Regions from separate parts of the Pseudomonas sp. TCU-HL1 genome, predicted to be linked through region 3. Evidence: predicted binding sites of a transcription regulator. Region 3 holds the regulator's gene; each other region holds the start of a gene.
What was found. Region 3 encodes sigma-54, which starts transcription at its own class of promoters, with help from an activator protein. Its sites were predicted from a motif close to ANTGGCATNNANNTTGCTNT; they were not measured.

Region 1 (2,269 bases), 1.6 Mb from region 3:
GGAAGCGCGCTTCGATACGGCGGGCTTTCGGGCTGTTCACGTACGGGATGCGGATCGAGGCGGAACGGTTGCGGGCGGAGTAGGCCAGCATTACCGGAGCTTCGAAGCCAGGCACCAGGCGCTTGTAGGAGTTGGTAGCCGGGTTGGTGAAGCCGTTCAGGGCCTTACCGTGCTTGATGATGCCGCCGATGAAGTACAGGGCGGTATCGGACAGACCGGCATAGCCTTCGCCAGCGAAGGTGTTCTTGCCATCTTTGGAGATGGACATGTGAACGTGCATGCCCGAGCCGTTGTCGCCGTACAGGGGCTTCGGCATGAAGGTCACGGTCTTGCCGTAAGCGTCGGCAACGTTGTGCACGCAGTACTTCAGGGTCTGAACTTCGTCAGCCTTGGCAACCAGGGTGTTGAACTTCACGCCGATTTCGTTCTGGCCGGCAGTCGCCACTTCGTGGTGGTGAACTTCCACGACCAGGCCCATTTCTTCCAGGGCGTTGCACATGGCGGTACGGATTTCGTGGTCGTGATCGACCGGCGGTACCGGGAAGTAGCCGCCCTTCACGCCCGGACGGTGGCCCTTGTTGCCGCCTTCGATGTCGGCGTCGGTGTTCCAGGAAGCCTGCTCGGAGAAGATCTTGAACATGGAGCCGGAGATGTCGGACTTGAACTTCACTTCGTCGAAGATGAAGAACTCCGGCTCCGGGCCGACGAATACGGTGTCACCGATACCGGTGGTCTTCAGGTATTCCTCGGCGCGACGGGCGATGGCGCGCGGGTCGCGGTCGTAGCCTTGCATGGTGCTCGGCTCAATGATGTCGCAGACCAGGATGATGGTCGGCTCTTCGGTGAACGGGTCCAGAACGGCAGTGCTGTCGTCCGGCAGCAGGATCATGTCGGAGGCTTCGATGCCTTTCCAACCTTCGATGGAGGAGCCGTCGAACATCTTGCCGTGCTCGAAGAAATCGTCATCGGCATCACGGGCCGGCATGGTCACGTGCTGCTGCTTGCCTTTGGTATCGGTGAAGCGCAGATCAATCCACTTCACGTCGTGTTCTTTAATCAGTTGAAGCGACTTCGACATGTTGTCCTCCAGGTGGATGGGGGCAGGAAACCTTGCCTCCCAAAAAAATTCGGGGTGAAGCCGGAGCGGGATAGTCCGCCAGGGCGACCTGCCTCACAAGGGAGCAAATTGCGTGCCAGTGCCCCGGAATGGGCTGGAGCCCCAAAACTCGCGCCTGGCGGGGGCTTCGCCCTGATTGTGCACAGTTTTGCGCACCGTTTTCGTGCTTGTCATGGTGTGCGTGATCCGTTTTGGTGCGCTGAAAGCTTTGCTGAATGATTTTGGTCAAAGCTTGAACAATTTCCGCTATAATCCGCGCCCCTCTTTTTCGGCCGCCGTCGCAAGCGACGTTTTCATGAAACTCATCGTCAAAGTCTTCCCGGAAATCACCATCAAGAGCCGGCCGGTGCGCAAGCATTTCATCCGCCAGCTCTCGAAGAACATCCGCGCCGTCCTGAAAGACCTGGACCCGGAGCTCGAGGTGACCGGCGTCTGGGACAACCTTGAAGTCCAGACGCGCCAGACCGAGCCGAAGCTCCTGCGCGAAATGATCGAGCGGCTGACCTGCACCCCGGGCATCACCCACTTCCTTGAAGTGCATGAGTACCCGCTGGGCGACTTCGACGATGTGCTGGAAAAGTGCAAGCTGCACTACGCCGACCAGATCCCCGGCAAGATCTTCGCCGTGCGCTGCAAGCGTGCGGGCAAGCATGAATTCACCTCCATGGAGCTGGAGCGCCATGTCGGCAGCCGCCTGCGCCAGGAGTGCAACGCGGCCGGCATCTCCCTGAAGAACCCGGAAGTGGAAGTGCGGATGGAAGTACGCGACCAGCGCCTGTTCGTCATCCACCACCAGCACGACGGCATCGGCGGCTACCCGCTGGGCTCCCTGGAGCAGACCCTGGTACTGATGTCCGGTGGCTTCGACTCCACCGTGGCCGCCTACCAGATGATGCGTCGCGGCCTGATGACCCACTTCTGCTTCTTCAACCTCGGTGGCCGTGCCCACGAACTGGGCGTGATGGAAGTGGCGCACTACCTCTGGGAAAAGTTCGGCCGCTCCCAGCGCGTGCTGTTCATCAGCGTGCCCTTCGAGGAAGTGGTCGGCGAAATCCTCAGCAAGGTCGACAACAGCCAGATGGGTGTGGTGCTCAAGCGCATGATGCTGCGCGCCTCCACCCACATGGCGCGCAAGCTGACCCTGGATGCGCT
Region 2 (2,269 bases), 1.3 Mb from region 3:
GGCAAATGGGCCAGCACATGGGACAGGTCCTCGGGCTTGCGGCACTGCCAGGTGGGCACGTTCTTCAGGATGGGCTCCTCGTCCAGGTAGAAGCGGATCATGTCGCAGACATAGGGGTAGATGGACTTGTCGTCTGCCACCCCGGTACCGATGGCGTTGGCCAGCACCACGTTACCGGAGCGGTAGGCGGCCAGCAGGCCGGGCACGCCGAGCATGGATTCGGGGTTGAAGGCCAAAGGGTCGAGAAAGGCATCGTCCAGCCGGCGGTAGATCACATCCACCGGCTGGGGACCTGCGGTGGTGCGCATGAACACGCGGTCGTCACGAACGAAGAGGTCGGCGCCTTCCACCAGCTCCACGCCCATCTCGCGGGCGAGGAACGCGTGCTCAAAGTAGGCGCTGTTGAAGCGGCCCGGCGTCAGGACCACCACGCTGGGGTTGTCCAGCGGGCTGGAGCTTTTCAGGGTATCCAGCAGCAGGTTCGGGTAATGGTCGATGGGCGCAACGCGCTGGGCGGCAAAGAGTTCGGGGAACAGCCGCATCATCATCTTGCGGTCTTCCAGCATGTAGCTGACACCGCTGGGGGTCCGCAGGTTGTCTTCCAGCACGTAGTAGGTGCCGTCGCCGTCGCGCACCAGGTCCACCCCGGCGATATGGGCGTAGATGTCGCGGTGCAGGTCCAGGCCCTGCATGGCGATCTGGTAGCCCTCGTTGGCCAGCACTTGTTCGGCGGGAATGATCCCGGCCTTGATGATCCGCTGATTGTGGTAGAGGTCGGCGAGGAACATGTTCAACGCCTTGACCCGCTGGATACAGCCCCGCTCCACCACCCGCCATTCGCTCATGGGGATGGCACGGGGAATGGTATCGAAGGGAATCAGGCGCTCGGTGCCCTGCTCGTCGCCATAAAGGGTGAAGGTGATGCCGGCGCGATGGAACAGCAGGTCGGCCTCTCGTCGCCGCTGGGCCAGCAACTCCTGAGGCGCGTCCGCCAGCCAACGTGCGAACTCCCGGTAATGCGGACGGCATTCGCCACTCGCGTCGTACATCTCGTCATAAAAAGTGCGGGACATGCCTAACTCCTTGTCGCCACGGGCAGTTACGCAATCGCAAGCCCCGTGCCATCGCAACAACCGCTTGCTTTTCAACAACTTGCAGCACACGCACAGTCGTCACGCCCCAGACTGGTGCAGCCCGCAGAGCGGAACTGCGCACGCCGCCCTATTTGGCGGCGGTACAGGGTTGGACGGATTGCGACGGCGAGGTGTTCCTCCTGCTTGTCTGCGGAGGAACCGCCATCCCTGGAACGGACAGTCTAGTCTGGCCTTGTGTGACCCCTAGGGTCCGATTGTTCTATGCATATGTTGCGATTTGGAATTTGCCCTATAACCCGCCGACCTATGGTCATGACGCGCCCTCTATGGACGACATGGCCCGACCCTATTTTCCAAGCTCCCGGGAGCCTTCCATACTTGCCTCATCCCAGTGCCTCCATCCTGCCTTGGAGCAAACCTGCCATGCTCACCATCGGAGACAAATTGCCGGCGTTCGACCTGCTCGCGGTGGACCACGACTCGGAACACGCGCCCAGCCCGGAAAGCGCCTTCAAGCGAGTCAACCAGGACAGCTACCTTGGCCAGTGGAAGGTTCTGTTCTTCTGGCCCAAGGACTTCACCTTCGTCTGCCCGACCGAGATCAGGGCCTTCGGAGACCTGCTGGAGCAGTTCAACGACCGCGACACGCAGTTGATCGGCGCCTCCACCGACAGCGAATTCGTCCACCTCGCCTGGCGCCGCGACCACAAGGACCTGAAAGGCCTCAGTTTCCCCTGGCTGGCCGACGCCAGGCACGAACTGGCCAACGCCCTGGGTATCATGGATCGCCGCGAAGGCGTGGCCCTGCGCGCGACCTTCATCATCGACTCGGACAACGTCATCCGCCATGTCTCGGTCAACGATCTGCTGGTAGGCCGCAATCCCCAGGAAACCCTGCGCCTGCTCGACGCCTTGCTGACCGAAGAGCTGTGCCCCTGCAACTGGCACAAGGGGGAAGCGACGCTGCATTACTGAGTGGTTTGGCCTTCGCGAAATCTTGTAGGGGCGAATTCATTCGCCAAGCAGGCCGGAGGGCTGCCAACGGAACCTTCAGGGGCCGCTGCGCGACCCTTGGCGAATGAATTCGCCCCCACAGGAAAAGCGACAGCAAAGCGCCACCAGCCCCCTTCCTTGTCAGCCCCAAAGCCCCGAACTACGCTGCTCAATGCGAGCAG
Region 3 (2,269 bases):
GCCGAAGCCGGTAGAGCCGAGCTTCTCCCGCGATACCAGGCTTTCGAAGATGTCCTGGTTGTCGAGGTCGGGAAGGTCACGGGCGACCAGCTTGGCGATCTGTTCCAGAACGCGTTTCTTGCTGCCTCCCGGCACGTTCACCAGGGAACGGCCGGGGGTCAGGATTTGCTCGAGTCGAATCATAGGGAGGGGAAGAGTGTCAGCGGGCCGTGGCGCCCTGCTGGCGATTCAACTGCTTTTCCTTGTGTTTGATCAGTTGGCGGTCGAGTTTGTCAGTGAGCAGGTCGATGGCGGCGTACATGTCTTCATGTTCCGCATTGGCCACGACCTCCCCGCCGGCGATGTGCAAGGTGGCTTCGATTTTCTGCTTCAGCTTCTCGACCTCCATGATGACTTGCACATTGGTGATCTTGTCGAAGTGGCGCTCCAGTCGGCCAAGTTTCTCGCCGACATAATCGCGCAGGGCGTCGGTCACATCCAGTTGATGTCCACTGATGTTGACTTGCATACCGCTTTCTCCTTATTGCCCGTGTATATAGAGACAGGCTAACGGGCCTGCCACCGGAACACTTTGGCGTGGGTCAATTTCCGCGTCACATCAGTCGCTTTCGTTCGCTGGAAGGGGCTATCCCCAGGGACTCGCGATACTTGGCTACTGTACGACGGGCCACTTGAATGCCCTGTGCTTCCAGTAAACCAGCGATCTTGCTGTCGCTCAACGGCTTTTTCGGATTTTCCGCTGCGACCAGTTTCTTGAGGATGGCGCGGATCGCGGTAGACGAGCATTCGCCGCCTTCCGAGGTACTGACGTGGCTGGAGAAGAAGTACTTCAGCTCGTAGATTCCACGGGGCGTGTGCATGTATTTCTGCGTGGTCACGCGCGAGATGGTGGACTCGTGCATGCCAACGGCTTCGGCGATGTCGTGCAACACCAGGGGCTTCATCGCCTCTTCGCCGTATTCCAGGAAGCCGCGCTGGTGCTCGACGATCTGGGTGGCGACTTTCATCAGCGTTTCGTTGCGGCTTTGCAGGCTCTTGATGAACCAGCGCGCTTCCTGCAACTGATTGCGCATGAAGGTGTTGTCGGCGCTGGAGTCTGCGCGACGGACGAAGCCGGCATAGTGCGGGTTGACCCGCAGGCGCGGCACCGCTTCCTGGTTCAGTTCGACGAGCCAGCGTTCGTTGTGCTTGCGGACGATGACGTCCGGAACCACGTACTCGGGCTCACTGGCTTCGATCTGCGATCCGGGGCGCGGGTTGAGGGCCTGGATCAGTTCGATGATCTGACGCAGTTCGTCTTCCTTGACCTTCATGCGCCGCATCAGTTGGCTGTAATCGCGGCTGCCGAGCAGGTCCAGGTAGTCGCCGGCCAGGCGCAGGGCTTCGCTCAACCAGGGCGTACTCGGGGGCAATTGGCGCAGCTGCAGGATTAGGCATTCGCGCAGGTCGCGGGCTCCGATGCCGGCGGGCTCGAACTGCTGGATGCGGTGCAGCACGACTTCGATTTCATCCAGCTCGATGCCAAGTTCCGGATCGAAGGCGTCGGCGACTTCGGTCAGGGACTCTTCGAGGTAGCCGTCGTTGTTGATGCAGTCGATGAGGGTGACCGCGATCAGGCGGTCGGTATCGGACATGGGTGCCAGGTTGAGCTGCCAGAGCAGGTGGCTCTGCAGGCTCTCGCCGACCGAAGTGCGCGAGGTGAAGTCCCACTCGTCATCGTCGTTGCTCGGCAGACTGCTGGCGCTGGTCTGGTAGACGTCTTCCCAGGCGGTATCGACAGGGAGCTCGCTGGGGATGCGTTCGTGCCATTCGCCATCTTCCATGGCCTCGGCATTGGACTCGACGCTGGACTCCTGGAAGCTCACTTCCTGGCTGCCGGGGTTGGGCAGTTGGTCGCCTTCGGCCATCGGGTCGGAGGTGTCGAAGTCGTCGCCATCCTCCTGCCGCTCCAGCATAGGGTTCGACTCCAGCGCTTCCTGGATTTCCTGCTGGAGGTCCAGGGTGGAGAGTTGGAGTAGGCGGATGGCCTGTTGCAGCTGCGGGGTCATCGTCAGCTGCTGGCCCATCTTGAGGACTAGCGATGGTTTCATGGCAGAGGGCTTAGCACCTTATTCGCCGGCGCTCACGCGCCATCCACTACAGGGCGCCGGAAGCGCCACCAGGAAGCAAATTATATGCCTGACCTTGAAGGATTTTCCTAGGTCCCGCAACCCGTCTCGTAGGCGAAAGCGCGGGTGACTACAGGCGGAACTCGTGGCCCAGGTAGACT

Region 1: the regulator sigma-54 is predicted to act here: its motif matches at 1,179-1,198, upstream of glnA (glutamate--ammonia ligase).
Region 2: the regulator sigma-54 is predicted to act here: its motif matches at 1,107-1,126, upstream of THL1_RS11320 (circularly permuted type 2 ATP-grasp protein).

The regions. Positions count from the first base shown of each region.
Region 1 is NZ_CP015992.1:5,830,908-5,833,176, reverse strand. Features, by position in the region: gene glnA (glutamate--ammonia ligase) at 1-1,078, opposite strand, end outside; gene thiI (tRNA uracil 4-sulfurtransferase ThiI) at 1,413-2,269, shown strand, end outside.
Region 2 is NZ_CP015992.1:2,455,553-2,457,821, reverse strand. Features, by position in the region: gene THL1_RS11320 (circularly permuted type 2 ATP-grasp protein) at 1-1,073, opposite strand, end outside; gene THL1_RS11315 (peroxiredoxin) at 1,518-2,069, shown strand.
Region 3 is NZ_CP015992.1:1,162,684-1,164,952, forward strand. Features, by position in the region: gene ptsN (PTS IIA-like nitrogen regulatory protein PtsN) at 1-183, opposite strand, end outside; gene hpf (ribosome hibernation-promoting factor, HPF/YfiA family) at 200-508, opposite strand; gene THL1_RS05365 (RNA polymerase factor sigma-54) at 594-2,090, opposite strand; gene lptB (LPS export ABC transporter ATP-binding protein) at 2,239-2,269, opposite strand, start outside.